3 regions of the Mesorhizobium sp. M0145 genome follow, and region 1 is predicted to be linked to each of the others. Evidence: predicted binding sites of a transcription regulator. Region 1 holds the regulator's gene; each other region holds the start of a gene.

Region 1 (6,670 bases):
TCCCGATGGTGATGGGCGGCATCGTTCCCGTCGTCAATCTCGAAGGCATCAAGCCGGGCGAGTTGGTTCTCGACGGCCCGACGCTGGCCGACATCTTCCTCGGCAAGATCACGAGCTGGGATGACGAAGCGATCAAGAAGCTTAATCCCGACGTCAAGCTGCCTTCGCAGGCGATCGCGGTCGTTCACCGTTCCGATGGTTCGGGCACGACGTTCAACTTCACCTATTACCTCGGCGACGTCAGCGCGGACTGGAAAGAAAAGGTCGGCGTCGACAAGGCCGTGGAATGGCCGGTCGGCATCGGCGCTAAGGGCAACGAGGGCGTTGCCAACAACGTCTCCCAGACCGGCGGCGCGATCGGTTATGTCGAATATGCTTACGCCAAGCAGAACAAGCTCACCCACACCGATATGATCAACAAGGACGGCAAGAAGGTCGAGCCCGCCGCGGCGGCGTTCTCGGCGGCAGCGGCCAATGCCGACTGGAGCTCGCAGCCGGGCTATGGCGTCATCCTCGCCAACGAGCCGGGCGCCGAGTCCTGGCCGATGACGGCGGCAACGTGGATCCTGCTCTACAAGAAGCCGGATGATGCCGCGACCACCGGCGAAGCGCTCAAATTCTTCGCCTGGGCATACGACAAGGGCGACGAGATGGCCGGCGAGCTGGACTACGTTCCGATGCCCGACAAGGTGGTTGAGAGCGTCAAGGCCATGTGGGCCAAGGAAGTCGTCGGCGACGACGGCAAGCCGCTCTACTCGGCTATGTAATCTCCTCCAGGGAGGGCGTCGATGGCGCCCTCCCTGTTGCCTTTAATCGCGAGGACCCAATGACCATCGCTTCCGATGCCATGCCATCATCTGCAGCAGCCCGGGCCAGGGAAGCTACGGTGCGGCGCTTCGCGCTCACAGATGCCATATTCCGCGGACTCACCCGCGCTTCCGCAATTCTTGTGCTGGTCATCCTCGGCGGTGTCGCGATCTCGCTGTTTGCCGGCTCATGGCAGGCGCTGTCGTCGTTCGGTTTTTCTTTCCTGACGACTGAGAGCTGGAATCCTGTTACGGAAAAATTTGGCGCACTGGCGCCGATCTACGGCACGCTGGTGACGGCGGCCATTGCCATCCTGATCGCGGTTCCGATCGGCATCGGCATTGCAATCTTTCTCACCGAGCTCTGCCCGCGCCCGCTCAGGCGCCCGATCGGCATAGCGGTCGAGCTGTTGGCCGGCATTCCTTCGATCATCTACGGCATCTGGGGCCTGTTCGTGTTCGCGCCATTCCTGCAGACGACGATACAGCCCTTCATCATCAACATCTTCCATGGCGTGCCGGGACTATCCAGCCTTTTCGCCGGCCCTCCTTACGGCATCGGCCTTCTGACCTCGGCGCTGATCCTCGCCATCATGGTGTTGCCCTTCATCACCTCGATCACCAAGGATGTCTTCGATACGGTGCCGGCGGTGCTGAAGGAATCGGCCTACGGCATCGGTTGCACGACCTGGGAAGTGACCCGGCGCGTGGTCATTCCCTATACCCGCATCGGCATCATGGGCGGCGTCATGCTTGGCCTCGGCCGGGCGCTCGGCGAGACCATGGCGGTGACCTTCGTCATCGGCAACGCCCACCGCATCAGTGCCTCCCTGTTCGCGCCGGGCACGACGATCTCGGCGACCATCGCCAATGAATTCACCGAGGCCGACGGCGACCTCTACACCTCCTCGCTGGTTTCGCTCGGCCTGATCCTCTTCGTCATCACCTTCCTGATCCTTGCCGCCGCCCGCTATATGCTGATGCGGATCGACGCCCGTACGGGAGCCTGACCGATGTCGACATCCTCATCGCTCCACAGCCGCCGCAAAGCCAGGAATTCGGTGATGATGGCGCTTTGCGTCGTCGCCGCCGGCATCGGGCTTGCCTGGCTGGCGCTCATCCTCGGCGCACTAGTCTATAAGGGCACAGCCGGGCTTTCGTTCGCGGTCTTCACCGAGATGACGCCACCACCGGGCGAGGCCGGCGGCCTGCTCAATGCCATCGCGGGCAGCCTGCTGATGACGATCATCGCCGTTGTCGTCGGCACGCCGATCGGCGTGCTGGCGGGGACCTACATGGCCGAGTATGGACGCTTTTCGCGCATCACCACCGTCGTCCGCTTCATCAACGACATCCTGTTGTCGGCGCCGTCGATCATCATCGGCTTGTTTGTCTATGAGCTGATGGTGCGGCCAATGGGACATTTCTCGGCCATTGCCGGCGCAGTTGCGCTTGCCATCCTGGTCATTCCGGTGGTCGTGCGCACCACTGAAGACATGCTCAGCCTGGTGCCGAACGCGTTGCGTGAAGCCGGTGCCGCGATCGGCGCGCCACGCTGGGTGGTGATCCGTTCGGTCGCCTACCGCGCCGGATTGTCCGGCATCGTCACCGGCATATTGCTGGCGATAGCACGCATTTCCGGCGAGACGGCGCCGCTGCTCTTCACCGCGCTCAACAACCAGTTCTGGAGCAGCAATATCAACGCGCCGATGGCCAGCCTGCCGGTGACCATCTTCCAGTTCGCTCTCAGCCCTTACGAGGAATGGCAGCAACTGGCGTGGACCGGCGCACTCATAATCACCCTGACGGTTCTGGGCTTGAGCATCCTCGCCCGCAGCCTTACCGGACGCAGAGAGGACAGATGACACAGATGTTGTCCCCAGACATGACGATGGCCGAAACGGTAGCCGAGAAGACGAAGATCGAGGTCAAGAACCTCAACTTCTACTACGGCCAGAGCAAGGCGCTGAAGGACATCAGCCTGTCGCTGCCCGAGCGCAGCGTCACGGCCTTCATCGGCCCTTCGGGTTGCGGGAAATCGACGCTGCTGCGTGTGTTCAACCGCATCTATGAGCTCTACCCAAAACAGACGGCCGAGGGCCAGGTGCTGCTCGACGGCAAGAACATTCTCGACCGGTCGCAGGATCTCAACCTCCTCAGGACCAAGATCGGCATGGTGTTCCAGAAGCCGACGCCGTTCCCGATGTCGATCTACGAGAACATCGCCTTCGGCGTCAGGCTCTACGAGAACCTCGGCAAGTCCGAGATGGACGGCCGCGTCGAACAGGCGTTGAAGCGCGCCGCGCTGTGGAGCGAGGTCAAGGACAAGCTCAACGCCAGCGGCTTGAGCCTGTCCGGCGGCCAGCAGCAGCGGCTCTGTATCGCCCGCACCGTGGCGGTGAAGCCGGAAGTCATTCTGCTCGACGAACCGGCTTCGGCGCTCGACCCGCTGTCGACTGCCAAGATCGAGGAACTGATCGACGAATTGCAAGCCGACTACACGATCGTCATCGTCACCCACAACATGCAGCAGGCGGCGCGCGTGTCGCGCCAGACCGCCTTCATGTATCTGGGTGAACTGGTCGAGTTCGACCGGACCGAGAAGATCTTCACGTCGCCCCGCGAGAAGCGCACGCAGGACTACATCACTGGCCGCTTCGGCTGAGCCATTCCGATCATGCATTTGAGGACAGGATCATGGGCGAACACACAGTCGCTTCTTTCGACGAGGATCTCGAGCAGATCAGCAAGCTGATCCGCGACATGGCCGACCTCGCCGGTTCGATGGTCGGCGGGGCGACCAAGGCCCTGTTGAATTCCGACAACGTGCTGGCGCAACGCGTCGTTTCCGACGACGCCATCATGGATGCGCGTCAACGCGAACTGGACGACCGCGCCATCACCCTGATCGCCAAACGCCAGCCGATGGCCCACGATCTTCGCCATGTGGTCGGAGCGATCCGCATGGCGGGCGACCTCGAACGCATCGGCGACCTTGCCAAGAATATCGCCAAGCGCGTGAGTGCGGTCGGCCTCAGCGCCACGCCGCGGGACCTGTCGCATTCCATCGACGCGATGGCGCAGCTGGTTCTCATCCAGGTGCAGGGTGTCATCGAGGAATATGCTGCAGGCGATGCGGCCGCGTTGGCCAAGCTGCGTGCCGCCGACGAGCGCATCGACGTCAAATACACGTCCGTGTTCCGCGAGCTCTTGACCTACATGATGGAAGATCCGCGCAACATCACCGCTTGCACGCACCTGCTGTTCTGCGCCAAGAATCTGGAGCGGATCGGCGACCATGTCACCAACATCGCCGAAAATGCGTATTATGTGCTGACCGGCGAGCAATTGCCGGTCAATCGTCCGAAGCAGGACGAAACGACAATGTCCGCACCGGTGACATGATGGGGGTGCCCAGCCGATGATCGCACCACGCATAATGGTGGTGGAGGACGAGGAGCCGTTGGGTGTGCTGCTCCGCTACAATCTCGAATCCGAAGGCTACCAGGTCGAGGTGGTGACACGCGGCGACGAAGCCGAGATCCGTTTGCAGGAGAATGTGCCCGACCTTTTGGTGCTCGACTGGATGATACCAGCGGTTTCCGGCATCGAGCTCTGTCGTCGGTTGCGGGTGCGCCCCGAAACCGAGCGGCTGCCGATCATCATGCTGACCGCGCGCGGCGAGGAGAGCGACCGGGTGCGCGGTCTTTCGACCGGCGCCGACGACTATCTGGTCAAACCGTTTTCGACACCGGAATTCATGGCCAGGGTCAAGGCGCTGCTGCGGCGCGCCAAGCCGGAAGTGCTGTCCAGCGTGCTGAAGGTCGGCGACATCGTGCTCGATCGCGAATCGCACAGGGTCTATCGCAAGAAGAGCGAAATCAGGCTCGGGCCGACCGAATTCCGGCTGCTCGAGTTCATGATGCGGCATCCGGGCCGTGTCTTCTCGCGCAGCCAGTTACTCGATAATGTCTGGGGCGAGACAATCTACATCGACGAACGCACCGTCGACGTGCATGTCGGGCGGCTGCGCAAAGCCGTCAACAACGGCCGGATGCCGGATGTCATCCGCACCATCCGCGGTGCCGGCTATGCGATCAGGGAAGATTGACCCGCCTGGTCAGGCTACGTTCTTTCTGACGCTGGGCCTCATTTGCGCGCCCGGCGCGAAAATCTCCTGGTCGACGAAGCTTAACGCCCGCATCGCGCAGCCTTCGCGGATCAGCGGCAATTCGTTCGGCTCTGTATCGAAGGAGATCGAGCCTGAATGCTGGCCGCCGGCGGTCTGGGCGATTGCCTTCCGCAAGGCCGGCTCGATCAGATCGAAGGCGGCGGCACTGGCGCCGACCATCGCGACCGGTGCCGGATCGATCAGCGCGAACAGCGAGCCGAGACCGAAACCCAGCGCTTCGCCGGCCTTGCGGTAGGCCTCGCGTTCCGGCCCATCTTTCTCGCGCGCCTGGGCCGCCAGTGCTCGCATGTCGGCGTCGCTGACGTCGGCGACCGGTTCGCTGTCTTCGCTCATCTGCCTGGCGTTGCGCCAGATGGCGTAGTTGCCGGCATAGGCCTCGATGCAGCCGCGCCGCCCGCAACGGCAGAGCGCGCCGCCCGGACGATGGATCATGTGGCCAAATTCGCCGCCCGAGGAATGCGTCCCGGTGAACAGTTCGCCCTTCAGCACCAGCCCCATGCCGATGCCATGCGAAAGCAGGATGGCGATGAAGTCGTCGCGATAGCGATCCGGATTGCGCCAGCGCAAAGCCACCGCCATCATGTTGCAGTCGTTCTCCACCGTTGCCGGGATGCCGAATTCGTCCTCCAGCATGTCGGCAAAGGCGATGTCGGTCTGCGGCGTGATCGGCGACCACAGCATGGCGCGTGCAGGGGAGTCGGTAATGCCCTGAATCGCCAGGGCGATGCGGGCGACACTGCGGACGTCAAGGTCTGGATCCTGCAGCCGGCGCCGGACGATGGCCATGCATTCACGGATCAGCTCGTCGCGCGGCATGGTCAGCGTGTCCAGCCGGCGCTGTTCCTCGGCGACCACCTGTCCCGTATAGTCGATAATGGCGGCCGACAGGAAATTCAGCGACAACACCACGGTCAGCACCGCCGCCGCTTCCGGGTTGAGGGCGAGGCCGACCTGCGGACGACCGCGTTTCAACGAAACGGGCTCGCTTGCCTTGCTCTCGGCGAGGATGCCTTCCCGTATCAGGTCGGAAGAGATCGCCGATATGGTCGAATGACTGAGGCCGGTGGTAGCTGCGATCTCAGTACGCGATGGCTGGCCGGCCCGGCGCACCGCCGAGATCACCATCGCCCGGTTGCGCCGGCGCAAATCGTCATGGCGGATTCCGACCGACATTGTTTTGCTTTCCTCCCGGTTGCCGCGGCCGCTCATGAACCGGAAGCCGTCGGTAATGTCCGACAAATAGTGTCGGATGCAGGCAAATAGTGTCAGATGCAGGTGGCGCTGTCATCGTTTATTCCGACGCTCGAAAAAACTCGCAGAGTCATCAAAATCCATCAGAATCGATGTTGACAGCAGCCGGAGATCGGGCCAGTATTTTTTCGAGGCTCGAAAAAATTAGAGCTTCTAAGCTGGTCTTTGAGCCAATTGGTCACGCCGTACGCGGCGCAGGGAGGATATGATGAAGAAATTCACGACCGCCATTCTGGCGGGTGTCGCCATGACGCTGGCGCTGGCGTCGGTGGCGCAGGCTAAAGACAAGGTCATCGGCGTTTCCTGGTCGAACTTCCAGGAAGAGCGCTGGAAGACCGACGAGGCCGCAATGAAGGCGGCCATCGAGGCCGCAGGCGACAAGTATATTTCCGCCGACGCACAGTCCAACCCCGGCAAGCAG
Region 2 (6,670 bases), 320 kb from region 1:
TCGGCTCGTCGAGCAGCAGGATCGGGTGCTCGGTGATGAAGCCGCGCGCGATGTTGACGCGCTGCTGTTCACCGCCGGAGAACGTCGCCGGCGGCAGCGCCCAGAGCTTCTCCGGCAGGTTGAGCTGCGCCAGCAAGGCGCGTGCCTTGCCGTGCGCGACCTCGCGCTCCTCGCCGCGCTCGACCAGCGGTTCGGCCACGACATCGAGCGCAGAGACACGCGGCACGGTGCGCAGGAACTGGCTGACATAGCCGATGGTAAGCCGGCGCACGGCAAGCACGGTGCGCGGGCTGGCCGAGGCGAGATCGATGAGCCCGCCCTCGTGCTGGACGATGATCTGGCCTTCATCGGCGGCATAATTTCCGTAGAGCATTTTCAGGATCGAGCTCTTGCCGGCGCCGGACGGGCCGCCGAGCACGGCGCATTCGCCGGCCCTGATCGCGAACGAGACACCGGCGACCACCGGCAGTTTGATGCCGTCGCGCAGATGCATGGTGAAGCTCTTCGCGACATCGGAGACAACGAGCGGGGTTGCCATCAGAGGGTTCTCCAATCGTCATTCGTCTGCGGGCCAACACCCCCCTCTGGCCTGCCCTCTTTGCCAAAACTTGCCATCTCCCCCTCAAGGGGGGAGATTGGCAGTCGCATTCGGTTTCGCCATTCTCCTGTGTCGCAGAACGGGCGGGCCATAAAAGCTGCTGATCTCCCCCCTTGAGGGGGAGATGGCCGGCAGGCCAGAGGGGGGTACGCCGGAGCAATCATCGTCACACCTGCAGAATCGAGGAGACAAGCAACTGGGTATAAGGCGCGCGCGGATCGTCGAGGACGCGGTCGGTGAGGCCGCTTTCGACGACGCGGCCGTCCTTCATCACCATCATGCGCTGCGACAACAGCCGCGCCACGGCGAGATCGTGGGTGACGACGATGGCGGCCAGGCCGAGATCGGTGACCAGGCCGCGCAACAGATCGAGCAGGCGCGCCTGCACCGAGACGTCGAGGCCGCCGGTCGGCTCGTCCATGAACACCAGCCGCGGCCCGGTGACGAGGTTGCGGGCGATCTGCAGGCGCTGGCGCATGCCTCCGGAAAAGGCGCGCGGCTCGTCGTCGATGCGGTCTTCGTCGATCTCGACACGAGACAACCAGTCGAGCGCCGTTGCGCGGATCCTGCCATAGTGACGGTCGCCGACCGCCATCAGCCGCTCGCCGACATTGGCGCCGGCCGACACCGTCATGCGCAACCCGTCGGCCGGGTTCTGATGGACAAAACCCCAATCGGTGCGCATCAGGAAGCGGCGCTCGGCCTCGCTCATGCGGTAGAGTTCGCGAAACTGGCCGTCGCGCATCCGGTAGCTGGCGGTGCCGGAGCTGGGCAGCAGTCGAGTTGACAGGCAGTTGAGCAAAGTCGTCTTGCCGGAACCGGATTCGCCGACCACCGCCAGCACTTCGCCCGGCCACAGGTCAAAAGTGACGTTCTCGCAGCCGACGCGCGAGCCGTAGAATTTGGACAGCGCCGAAACGCGCAGCAGCGGTTCGTCGGTCATTGCTTCTCCTTACCCTCCCCCTCGTGGGGAGGGTCGGCGCGTAGCGCCGGGGTGGGGGGTGAGGCGGTGGCAGTACCCCCACCCGCGCCTTCGGCGCGACCTCCCCACAAGGGGGAGGTAGGGGCGTTGCGCCGCTTCTCGCAATAATCGGTATCGGAGCAGACGAACATGTGGCCGCCATGGTCGTCGAGGATGACCTCGTCGAGATAGACGTTCTCGGCCGCGCACAGCGCGCAGGGCTGGTCGAAGGTCTGCACCTCGAACGGATGGTCCTCGAAATCGAGGCTGACCACATCGGTGAACGGCGGCAGCGCATAGATGCGCTTTTCGCGGCCGGCGCCGAACAATTGCAGAGCCGGCGAACGGTGCATCTTCGGATTGTCGAATTTCGGCGTCGGCGAGGGATCCATCACATAGCGGCCCTCGACCTTGACCGGATAGGCATAGGTGGTGGCGATGCGGCCGTGCCTGGCGATGTCCTCGTAGAGCTTGACATGCATGAGGCCGTATTCCTCCAGCGCATGCATTTTGCGCGTTTCCGTTTCGCGCGGCTCGAGGAAGCGCAGCGGCTCGGGGATCGGCACCTGGTAGACCAGCACCTGGCCAGCACTGAGCGGATATTCAGGTATGCGGTGGCGGGTCTGGATGATGGTCGCCTTGGCCGTCTCGGTGGTGACCGCGACATTGGCCACTTTCTTGAAGAAGGCGCGGATCGAAACCGCATTGGTGGTGTCGTCGGCGCCCTGGTCGATGACCTTCAGCACATCGTCCGGGCCGATGATCGAAGCGGTGACCTGGACGCCGCCGGTGCCCCAACCATAGGGCATCGGCATTTCGCGCGAGGCGAACGGCACCTGATAGCCAGGAATGGCGATGCCCTTGAGGATCGCCCGACGGATCATCCGCTTGGTCTGTTCGTCAAGATAGGCGAAGTTGTAGGTGGCGATGTCGGTCATGGCGATCGCTTCCGCTCTGTGCTACCGAATTGAGTTCCAAGACACGGAAAAGGGGCTGGGCTCCGATGACCCCGACCGGATGGATGCGCCTCGGGATCCTGTTGCTGGTGTTCGTCGGGGTGGTTGCCTTTGTGCTTCGAAGAATGGTTCTTCCTGAGCCGAGGGAAGGCGCGCAAGGCGAGACCATTGGCGGCAGTAGCGGTTACGGCGGATCCGGAGGCCATTCCCCAGACGGGGGAGGTCACGGTGGTGGAGCTAACTGAAGTCATTCCGCTGCCTGCCTCTTCTCTTCGCCCCTGCCGGAATTTTCGCGGGCGTCGTGCTCGGTGCGCATGCGGCGCACGAGGTCGAGCTCGGCCTGGAAGTCGACATAATGCGGCAGCTTCAGATGCTCGACGAAGCCGGTCGCCTGGACATTGTCGGAATGCGAGATGACGAACTCCTCGTCCTGGGCGGCGGCGATGACATCCTCACCCAACTCCGAGGCGCGCAGCGCGCGGTCGCATAGTGCCATGGCCATCGCCTTGCGCTCGCTCTGGCCGAAGACGAGGCCGTAGCCGCGGGTGAATTGCGGCGGCGCCTTGGCCGAGCCCTTGAACTGGTTGACCATCTGGCATTCGGTGACGCGGATGCTGCCGAGCGGCACGGCAAAGGGCAGTTCCGGCACGTCCAGTTCCAGTTCGACCTCGCCGATGCGAACCTCGCCGACGAAGGGATGGTTGCGCGCGTAGCCGCGCTGGGTGGAATAGCCGAGCGCCAGCAGAAACCCCTCGTCGCCGCGCGACAGCGCCTGCAGGCGGATGTCGCGCGCCATCGGGAATTCGAGCGGCTCGCGGGTGATGTCGCCGGGGACATGATCCCCAGGCATGTCGCCGTCGGGCTCGATCAGGCCTTCGCGGGCGAGGATGGCCGAGACGCGCGGCATGGCTTCCGCCTCGCCTGCACGCTGCTCCGGCTCGGCGACATCGCCGCCGGCGGCAAGTTCGGGATCGAGCAGCCGGTGGGTGTAGTCGAAAGTCGGGCCGAGCAACTGGCCGCCGGGCAGGTCCTTGTAGGTCGCCGACACCCGCCGCTCGACCAGCATCGTGCCGGTGTCGATCGCCCTGGTGTAGCCGAAACGCGGCAGCGTGGTGCGATAGGCGCGAACCAGGAAGATCGCCTCGATAATGTCGCCGCGCGCCTGGACGATCGCCAATGCCGCCAGTTCCCTGTCGTAGAGCGAACCTTCGCTCATCACCCGGTCGACGCCGAGCGCCAGCTGCTCGACGATCTGGTCTAGACGAAGTGCCGGCACCGAACGGTCGCCGCGCCGGCGGTCGGCGAGCAATTTGTGAGCATTGCGAATGGCCGTCTCGCCACCCTTTACCGCCACATACATGCTACACCTCCATGATCTTGATGCGCGTCGTGCGCGGCAGGCAGGCAATTGCGTCGAACGTGGCGAGAATGATATCGACGCCACGCGGAAAACGCTGGTTGTTCTGCTTCCATTGCTCGACGAAATGGCGCGGCATTTGCGCCGGCGCGATCGTCGCCGTCTTCTCGATGCCCGGGCCTTCGAGCACCAGCGCAGCGCCGGAGATGAGATCGCCGACCTCGAGGATCAGCGTCGTGGAGCGATCGGGATAATCCTGGGTGCCTTGCGAAAACCCGTCGAGCGCCATCATCTCGGCCGGCGTGGCGATCAGCGCGAAATGCGCGTCGGCCGGGGTGTTGGCCAGCGGCGCGCCGGTATGGAAGCCAAGCCAGGATTTCACCGCCGACACCTGCAAAGCCGGGTCGAGCCAGAGCGGCGTGTCGTTGTCGCACAGCGCCAGCGCAACGGCGCCGGCGGTGGCCGACAGCGGCGCCGGTGGGTGGGCAAGGGCCGGCAAGGGCTGGACGCTGCCCGGCCGCGCCATCGCGTCCATCACGGCACGGAATACGGTCTGGGCATTGAATACCGGATCGGCGAAGCCGCCTTCAATGGATTGAGTGGCGATATCCATCAGTCTTCTCCGCGCACCATGGTGAAGAAATCGACCTTGGTCGCCGCCGTCTCGGCGCGGCGCTGTTCACGCGCCTTGGCCAGTGCCGCCTGCAAGGGCGCAACGATCCTGGTCTCGACCTCGTTGCGGTGGGCAGGATCCTGCCAGAGCGCGTCGGCGATTGCAGCCAGCCTTGCCTTCTGCTTGTCGCGGCCAAGCGCGTAGCAGTGGCCGACATGGCCGGACGCAAGCCGCACCGTGGCACGGGTGACCGTCGCCTCGCCGACATTGAAGGGCGCGCCGCCGCCGCCGATGCGGCCGCGTACCGTAACCAGGCCGGTTTCGGGGCCACGCAGAAGTTCCGCTTCGCAAGGCAGGCCGGCTTCGTCCCAGAGGCGGACGATGTCGTCGCCGGCCGATTGCGCCAGCGTCGCCATCACGGCCTTGCGCTCGGCCTGCTCTCGCGCTTCCCGTCCTCGCATGGCCGGTGCTCCTCGTCTGCGTTCATTTGTCTATTGATATAGACAACTATACAAATTATATCCATTATCTAGCGCGTGTCCATGACGGGCACGTGACACGGGCCAAAAGATCGGCGCGAGGAATTGGGGCGGGAGATGATCGGACAAGCCAACAGCATCGAGCGGCGCAGCGGTGTCGCGCTGTGGCGGCAGATCGCCGATCAGATCCTGCATTCGATTGCCGTCGGCGATTTTCCCGAAAATGCGGCGCTGCCGCCGGAGATCGCGTTGGCCGGACGCTATGGCGTCAACCGCCACACGGTGCGCAGCGCTATCGCAGCGCTGGTGCAGGAGGGCGTGCTCAGGGCGGAGCAAGGGCGCGGCACCTTCGTGCTGTCGCGCAAGCGGCTGTCTTATCCGATCGGCGCCCGCACCCGCTTTTCCGAGGGATTGCAAGGACAGGCGTCCGAGCGGCATATCACCTTGCTCGCGTCATCGATCGAGCCGGCCAACCGTCGTGTCGCAGAGGGCTTAGGCCTTGCGACGGGGGCCGATGTGATACGCCTGGAAACGCGCGGCGAAGCCGATGGAATGCCGGTGTCTCGTGCGGCCGGCTGGTTCGATGCCAGGCGCTTTGCCGGCATCGATGCCGCCATGGCGGAAACCGGTTCGATCACCGCATCGCTGGCACGTTTCGGCATCGACGACTATCTCAGGCAATCGACTGTGCTGTCGGCGCGCCATGCCGATGCCGCCGACCTTGCGGACCTCGAGCTGCAGCCCGGCGCCATCGTGCTGGTGACGGTCGCCGTCAACGTCACGCCCGACGGTCAGCCGATACAGTTTTCGGAGTCGCGCTTCCCGGCCGAGCGGATCGAGCTCAAATTGTCGGCGCTCTGAGATGCGGCAGCCCTGGCATCATCCGACTTGAATGACGGCCTTGATCAGGCCGGACTTCTCATGCGCCCAGCGGGCGAGGTCGTGCGGCGTCTCGCCAAGCGTGGTGCGGTGGGTGACCAGCTTTGTCAGCGGCAGCGCGCCGTTGCGGATCGAGGCGGCGACATGGTCGAAATCGGCACGCAGGGCGTTGCGGCTGCCGATCAGCATCATCTCGCGCTTGTGGAATTCGGGATCGGAAAAGGCGATGTCGTCCTTGACGACGCTAACCAGGACCAGCGCCCCGCCGTGCGCGACATGGGCGAAGGCCGACTGCACCGACCGGGTGTTGCCGGTGGCATCGAAAACCACGTCGAAGCCGTCGCCGCCGGTTGCTTCCCGCACCAGGTCGGCAGCAGCGCCCCGCGAGCCGTCGAGGGTCGCGAAGCCGAGTTCGCTTTCGGCGAAACCCAGCCTCTCCGCACTCATGTCGAGCAGCGTCACGTCGAGCCCGGCGATGCGGGCGAACAGCGCCGTGCCGAGCCCGATCGGGCCGGCACCAATGACCAGTGTGCGCGCACCTGGATCAGCGAGCGAGCGCCGCACGGCATGGGCGCCGATCGCCAGGAATTCGACGGCGGCGGCATCGGCCAGCGACAGGCCGTTTGCCGGATAAAGATTTTGCGCCGGCACCAGGATCTGCTCGCACATGGCGCCGTCGCGGTGGACGCCGAGCACCTCGATCCTGACGCAGCAATTCGGCTTGCCTTGCCGGCAGGCGATGCATTTGCCGCAGGCGAGATAGGGATTGACGATCACCGCTTCGCCGACGGCGAGATCGACGTCCTCACTAACCTCGATCACGGTGC
Region 3 (6,670 bases), on a different contig from region 1:
GCATGGGCAAACTTTCGCTGAGTGGCGGGAGGAGGCGGATCGTCACCGATGTAAGGCGCCGGCCGGTTGCGCGCAACAGCACGCCTGGTTAACGCCGACGCGTGCCCACATGGTGCCGTGAGTATCGTTCGAGCCGAATTCTATGCGTACCAAGATTATTATCTTGTAACCTGCATTTTCCTTCGACTGAGGCTTCCACTCGTATCCTGACATCTGATCCAAAGGAACCTTAATGAGAGTAGAATTCTATGGCCTCACGTTCGACCTACCTGCCGGATGGGTAGATATAACCGGCGATCTTCCAGAGGGGTCGCCACCTACCTTAGCCAAAGAAACGGACGGCGGCGGCGCGGTTCAATTCTCTATTGCGAAGTATCGTAGCGGAGAAAAACCAACCGTAGACTTTAACGTTCTGAGACCATTTATGATTCAGTTTTGCCAAAATAATTCCATAGATGTAGGTCATATCACAAACAACGAGTCTGAAGGTATAATCTCTGTTGGCGTATTGTCAGAGGCCGTGGATCAATTGCTATCTGCCTGGTATTTGTCGAATGGGAATGATGTTGTATTTATGACATACGTCGGTATGGCTAATGACACGGATTGTCTGAAAGAATTGGACGTTGCCCGAGCAATCGTGTCGTCTATATCGTTTTAGAGACTTCGATATTGGGTGGAATTACGGGAATTACGATGACAGTGCGCTTTTTAGACGCGAGATAACGCGGCAATTCCAGCGCCCGTCACCAAAAAAGCCCTGGGCGGAAAACTCCGTCAGTAGCCGTCGCAGTTTTCGGCGATTGCGGCCTGCGAACTGGCGGTGATCTGGTCGTTGGCGACGGCAAAGGTCTCCTGCATCAGCATGTCGTTGCTGGGAAAATCATAGCAGGCGATCACAGTGGTGACGCCGCTCTCCGATTTCTCGATCCGGTGGCGGATTTCGGCCCCGGCGACGGCGCCTTGCCACTCGGCGATCGAGGCGATGAATTCCTGCTTGCTTTGCACGACGCCGAGGTCGTCGAGCTTGATGCGGACGTTGTCGGCGAGCAGGTCCGACAATTCGCTGCGGTCGGCGACGAGCAGTGCCGAATACCAGCGATCGATGATCGCGCTATCGTCGGCACGGGCGAAATCTGCCGAGCACAGCAGTGCCGCAGCCGCGAACGCGTCCCGAAGTCGCGTCATGCCTTGTCTCCTACTCCATCTCCGGCCGCTCGAAATCGCCGGTGTCCTTGTTCATCACCCAAAGCTCGCCGGTCGAGATGTCGAACCAGGCGCCGTGCAGCGATAGCCGCCCCTTGCCTTCGAGGATCGAGACGCAAGGAAAGGTGCGCAGATTGGCAATGGAATAGCGGATCGAGATGCGCTCCAGCGCCGTCTGGCGCTCGGTCGCCGTCATGAAGGTGCTCGACGACACGGTCTCGGCCGCCGGCGCGATCAGGCTCATCCATTTGCCGATGAAATCGCCCGGCGACAATGGGGCGGCCGTGGTGTCGAGCGCTGCGCGGATGCCGCCGCAGCGGCCGTGGCCCATCACCACGATGTTCTTGACCTTGAGGCTCTGCACCGCAAATTCGAGCGCCGCCGATGTCGAGTGGAACTGATCGTCTGGCGCATAGGGCGGCACTAGATTGCCGACATTGCGCAGCACGAACAGCTCGCCCGGCCCGGCATCGAAGATCGCTTCGGGCGCGGCACGGGAATCGCAGCAGGCGACGATCATCGTTTCCGGTGCCTGGCCCTCTCGCGCCAGCGAGCGATAACGCCCGCTCTCGGTGAGATAGCGGCCATTCATGAAATTGCGGTAGCCGGTGAGAAGATGCTCGGGAAGATGGGGCATGGGCAGCGGTGGGAGCCTTTCCGGGTTAAAGGCACGGTTCAATCCCGAAAGGCTCTAGCGCATCGGCCTGAAAATCGGAACCGATTTTCGGAAGGCGGGATGGCGTGGTTTCGAGGTGGCAGCCCGTATTTTGACACAGGTGAACGAACGCCGCCATTAATCGGCCTCAGAACCGCAGATTGGCGCCGGCGCGCAGTAGGAGCCAGTAGAACAGGCCGGTCGCGCCAACCGCCAGCAGCATCGCCAGGAAGAAGCCGCTGGGACTCTCGGCAAATGGCAGTCCGCCTGTGTTCATGCCGAAAATGCCGACGATCAGGGTTCCTGGCAAAAGCAGCGCGCTCATCACCGCCAGCGCCTTGAGGCTACGGTTCGATTCGTCGGCAAGCTCAGCCGCAAGCTCCTCCTGCAGCAGCCTTGCCCGGTCGTTGATCATGACGACCTCGCGGTCGAGCCGTTCAAGGCGCGCAGCAAGCCGGCGCAGAACTTCATGTGCGCCGGCGGAAAGGTTCCAGGCGGAACGGTCTTCGTCCTGGAAAAGCGCTGCCAGGGCCGAGATCGGCCGATGCAGGGATACGGCAAGGCGGCGCACATCCTTCAGCTGCCGTTTTTCGTCGGCAAGCCGCTCGGTCACGAGATGATCCTCGACTGCATCCAGCCGCTTCGTTGCCGCGGCGAGCCGCAGGCTGGTGGTCTTGCAAAAAGCCATGACTAGCATTTCGAACAGCTCGAATGCCGTGGCCGGCCGCAGCCCCGCGGCAAGGGCCGTGTGCACTTCCTCCACTGCCGCCAGCGGATGCCGGCGGCCGGTGACCAGCAGCCGTTCCGAGACCGCAAAATGCAATCTGCCGATGGTCGTCGACTGATGGGTGATCTCGCCATGCAGATCGGCCGAAATGCCGTGGACGACGCCATTCTCATGCGCCAGCACTAGGCTGTCCTCATGTCCTTCGAGGATTGCATGAGCCGACGCCGGCAGCGCGCAGGCATGGCTGACCCAGGAATGGGCGCGCCGGTCGACAAGGTCGACATGCAGCCAGACCCAGCCGCCCGCTGAGGCCAGCGCGGCCTCTATGTCTCGGGGCGCCAGCGGTTCGGGAGCTTTGCCGGGAGCGGCATGATAGGCCCAGACCAGCCCGGGAGCATGATGCTGGTCGTCCGCGGCAAGCAATGTCAGATGCGATGCGTCATTCATGGCCGCCGCCGAAACGATGCACGTTCAGGTGATCAGGGCGGCGCCGGGGCCGGTGCCGCGACATTCTGGTCAAACCCTGCCCCCGCTCAGAACACCTGGCGGAAGATGACGAACAACACGAAGGCAAGACAGATGGAGACCGGAAGGGTCAGTATCCAGGCCATCAGCATGTTGCGCACCGTCGACCATTGCAGGCCCGAGCCGTTCGCCGCCATGGTGCCGGCAACGCCCGAGGACAGCACATGGGTGGTTGAGACCGGCAGGCCGAGATAGTCGGCCGATGCGATCGTCGCCATCGCGACAAGCTCGGCGGACGCACCCTGACCGTAGGTCAAATGGCTTTTGCCGATCTTCTCGCCGACGGTGACGACGATGCGCTTCCAGCCGACCATGGTGCCGAGGCCGAGCGCCAGCGCGATGGCGACCTTGACCCAGAGCGGGATGAACTTCGTCGCGTTGTCGACCGCCTTATGGTAGGTCGTCACCGCCTTCAGGTCGTCTGCCTCCATCGGCAGCAGCTTCTTCTTGTCGATCAGCTTCAGCGCTTCACCGATAAGATAGATGTTGTTGCGGGCGTTGCTGACCAGCGTTGTCGGCAGCTTTTCCACGGACGGATAGGGCGACAACATGGCGCTGGTGTCGTGGATGAAGCTCTGCAGGGCAGGCGTGGTCTCGTCCTTCCAGGTCTTGGTGCGAACGGCGTCGCCGACCGCGGTCGCCGCGTCAGTCACGACGACGCCGGGCTTGACGTATTTGCCGAGTACCGTTTCGACTTGCGTCGCCGCCGATTTGTAAGCTTCGAGATAGTTCACGTCCGGTGTGCGGTTGAGCGCGAAGGCGGTCGGCACGACGCCGATCAGGATGAGCATGATGAGGCCCATGCCCTTTTGCCCGTCATTGGAGCCGTGGGCAAAGCTGACGCCGGTGCAGGTGAAAATAAGCAGCGCCCGAATCCACAGCGGCGGCGGCGCGCTCGACTTGGGCGCCTCGTAGAGCTCGCGGTTCCTGACCAGCAGCTTCATCACCAGAAGCAGCAGTGCAGCCAGGCCAAAACCGACCAGCGGCGAGATCAGGAGCGACAGGCCGACATTGGACGCCCGCGACCAGTCGACGCCGCTGGTGACGGAGCCGGCCGGGGCCATGAACTGGTTGGCGAGACCGACGCCGATGATCGAACCGATCAGTGTGTGCGAGCTCGAGGCAGGCAGGCCGAGATACCAGGTTCCGAGATTCCACATGATCGCCGCGACCAGCAGCGCGAAGACCATGGCCAGCCCCGCGCTCGATCCGACCTGAAGGATCAACTCGACCGGCAACAGCGAAATGATGCCGAAGGCGACTGCTCCGCTGGCGGTGAGCACGCCGAGGAAATTGAAGAAGCCGGACCACATCACTGCAAGCTCGGCCGGCATGGAATGCGTGTAGATCACCGTTGCCACCGCATTGGCAGTGTCGTGAAAACCGTTGACGAATTCGAAGCCGAGCGCGATCAGCAGCGCCAGCCCAAGCAGGATCCACGGCACCGCGATGGTGCTGGTCAGGTCCTGGCTGAGCGCGTAGCCGACATAGGCAAGGCCGCCCAGAATGATGACGGCAAAGGCCGGCAGAAACCATTTACCGGTGTCGTTTGGCCGGTCAAGCGGATGCTCCGGCCTTGGAATTCCTGCCTCGCTTGAAACAATATCGACCACACCCCACTCCTCCTGCGTTGCAGCAAAGAATGGGAGGACGCTATGTCGGCACGATGAAGCCTGTGTGACGGCAGGCACTTTGGGTTGACGCAACGGGCGATCGACGCGACCGAGGCAGTTGAACCCGGCCAGCGCATTCCTAGACTATTCCGCGATCTCCAGCAGGGTCGATATCAGCAGCCGGCGCTCTTCGGCGGAGAGAATGTCCGAACCGAACAGGTTCATGCTGCGAAGCCCTTCGATGGCGAGATAGCAGACCAGCAGCGCCTTGAGGTTCGGCGTTTCCTGCTTCAGCCGCTCGAACAGCTGCCGCCTGAACGATTTTATCGGGGTCAGGAAATCGGGATCCTCGGCAATCGCCGAAAATATCCAGGATGCCGACGGTTTCGATTCCTCGGCATGCTCGGCCGACAGCTTGATATAAGTTGCAAGCGGGCTTTCGCCGTTGACGCCGGCCGTGCGGGCGGACTCCAGGGCCTGCTCGAAGGCGCGCAGGTAATCCTCTACCAGCGCCTGCATCAATTTCGCCTTGGTCGGGAAATTGTAGAGAAGACCACCCTTCGACACGCCGGCACGGCTGGCGACCGCATCCAGCGACAGGCTGCCAGGACCCGTCTCGCGCGCCACGGCGGCGGCGGCGGCGAGAATCTTCTCGCGCGAATTTGCTCTGCGGACTTTCATCAAGGGTTCCCCATTCATTAGCTTAGGCGGAATTGACAAGACCGTCCAGACGGTACAGTAAGATCGCCGTCATTTGAAATTGGGACCAGTCACAGGTATGTGTTCCGGTCGTCCGACCGTTATGCTGGGCCGTGGCCGAGGGGACTGTTCGTGATCAAGCGCTTCATCATCGCCTTCATTCTGCTCGTGCTGGTGTGCGGCGGCATCGTCGGCTTCAACCTGTTTCGCGACAATGCGATCAAACAGTTCTTCGCCACCATGAAGCCGCCGGCCGCGACCGTGTCGACGGTCATCGTCAAACCGATGTCCTGGACGCCCGGCATCGAGGCGATCGGCACTGTCAGTGCCGTACGGGGCGTCGACCTCACCGTCGAAACCGCGGGCATCGTCAAGGACATCCTGTTCCATGCCAATCAAAAGGTCGCCGCCAACGCCGTGCTGCTGCAACTCGACGATGAAGTCGAGCGGGCCGACCTCGTGGCATCGAAAGCGCAGGCCACCTCCGACCAGACGACGCTGATGCGCGCGCTTGAGCTGCAGAAGCGCGGGGTCGGCACCGACGCTACGCTCGACACAGCGCAGGCAGCAGCATCGGTCTCCGCCGCGCAGGTGAACAAGCTGCAAGCGGTGCTCGACCAAAAGCAGTTGACGGCCCCTTTCAAGGGTACCGTCGGTATTCCGAAAATCGACATTGGCCAGTATCTCACACCCGGCACCGCCGTGGTGACCTTGCAGGACATGGACACGATGCGTGTCGATTTCACCGTCCCGGAGCAGCAGCTTCCGCAGCTGAAGATCGGACAGACGGTGCGGTTGGGCGTCGGCGGCGGCGACATGCCGTTCACCGGCAGCATCCGCGGTATCGATCCGAAGATCGACCCGACCAGCCGGCTGGTGACGGTAAGGGCGGAGGTCGGCAATCCCGAAGGCAAGCTGACGCCCGGCCAGTTCGTCCAGGTGCGCGTCGAACTGCCCGAGGAGAACGACGTGCTGGCGCTGCCGCAGACGGCGCTGACCTCCAGTCTGTACGGCGACTTCGTCTTCGTAGTGCGCCCGGCCAAATCCGCCGAAGCCAACGGCGCGGCGCCCGAGGCAAAGCCGGAAGAAAAGCCGGCTGCAGATGCTGCCAAGCCCGCAGCCGAAGCACCCGCGGCAAAACCCGACGAAAAGTCGGCTGCTACCCCAGCCAAACCGGCAGAGGAAGCCAAGCCGGCAGCGGAAGAACAGAAGCCGCAGCTCGTGCTAGCCCAGGTGTTCGTCAAG

Evidence for each region. The regulator PhoB, encoded in region 1, activates phosphate uptake and scavenging genes when phosphate is short. The targets are predictions, from matches to a motif close to TGTCATNNANCTGTCAT.
Region 2: the regulator PhoB is predicted to act here: its motif matches at 5,028-5,044, upstream of phnF (phosphonate metabolism transcriptional regulator PhnF).
Region 3: the regulator PhoB is predicted to act here: its motif matches at 4,780-4,796, upstream of NKJ28_RS21900 (inorganic phosphate transporter).

Annotation. Positions count from the first base shown of each region.
Region 1 covers NZ_JAMYTK010000001.1:754,071-760,740, reverse strand. Annotated here, with positions in the region: gene pstS (phosphate ABC transporter substrate-binding protein PstS) at 1-767, shown strand, start outside; gene pstC (phosphate ABC transporter permease subunit PstC) at 827-1,816, shown strand; gene pstA (phosphate ABC transporter permease PstA) at 1,820-2,671, shown strand; gene pstB (phosphate ABC transporter ATP-binding protein PstB) at 2,668-3,471, shown strand; gene phoU (phosphate signaling complex protein PhoU) at 3,504-4,211, shown strand; gene phoB (phosphate regulon transcriptional regulator PhoB) at 4,228-4,917, shown strand; gene NKJ28_RS03790 (ROK family protein) at 4,927-6,171, opposite strand; gene xylF (D-xylose ABC transporter substrate-binding protein) at 6,458-6,670, shown strand, end outside.
Region 2 covers NZ_JAMYTK010000001.1:438,548-445,217, reverse strand. Annotated here, with positions in the region: gene phnL (phosphonate C-P lyase system protein PhnL) at 1-538, opposite strand, end outside; gene phnK (phosphonate C-P lyase system protein PhnK) at 765-1,541, opposite strand; gene NKJ28_RS02230 (alpha-D-ribose 1-methylphosphonate 5-phosphate C-P-lyase PhnJ) at 1,538-2,497, opposite strand; gene NKJ28_RS02225 (carbon-phosphorus lyase complex subunit) at 2,763-3,875, opposite strand; gene phnH (phosphonate C-P lyase system protein PhnH) at 3,877-4,485, opposite strand; gene phnG (phosphonate C-P lyase system protein PhnG) at 4,485-4,946, opposite strand; gene phnF (phosphonate metabolism transcriptional regulator PhnF) at 5,082-5,825, shown strand; gene NKJ28_RS02205 (zinc-binding alcohol dehydrogenase family protein) at 5,844-6,670, opposite strand, start outside.
Region 3 covers NZ_JAMYTK010000016.1:86,009-92,678, reverse strand. Annotated here, with positions in the region: gene NKJ28_RS21925 (M3 family metallopeptidase) at 1-10, opposite strand, end outside; gene NKJ28_RS21920 (hypothetical protein) at 233-661, shown strand; gene NKJ28_RS21915 (nuclear transport factor 2 family protein) at 778-1,188, opposite strand; gene NKJ28_RS21910 (carbonic anhydrase) at 1,199-1,843, opposite strand; gene NKJ28_RS21905 (transporter) at 2,010-3,035, opposite strand; gene NKJ28_RS21900 (inorganic phosphate transporter) at 3,122-4,726, opposite strand; gene NKJ28_RS21895 (TetR/AcrR family transcriptional regulator) at 4,871-5,407, opposite strand; gene NKJ28_RS21890 (efflux RND transporter periplasmic adaptor subunit) at 5,558-6,670, shown strand, end outside.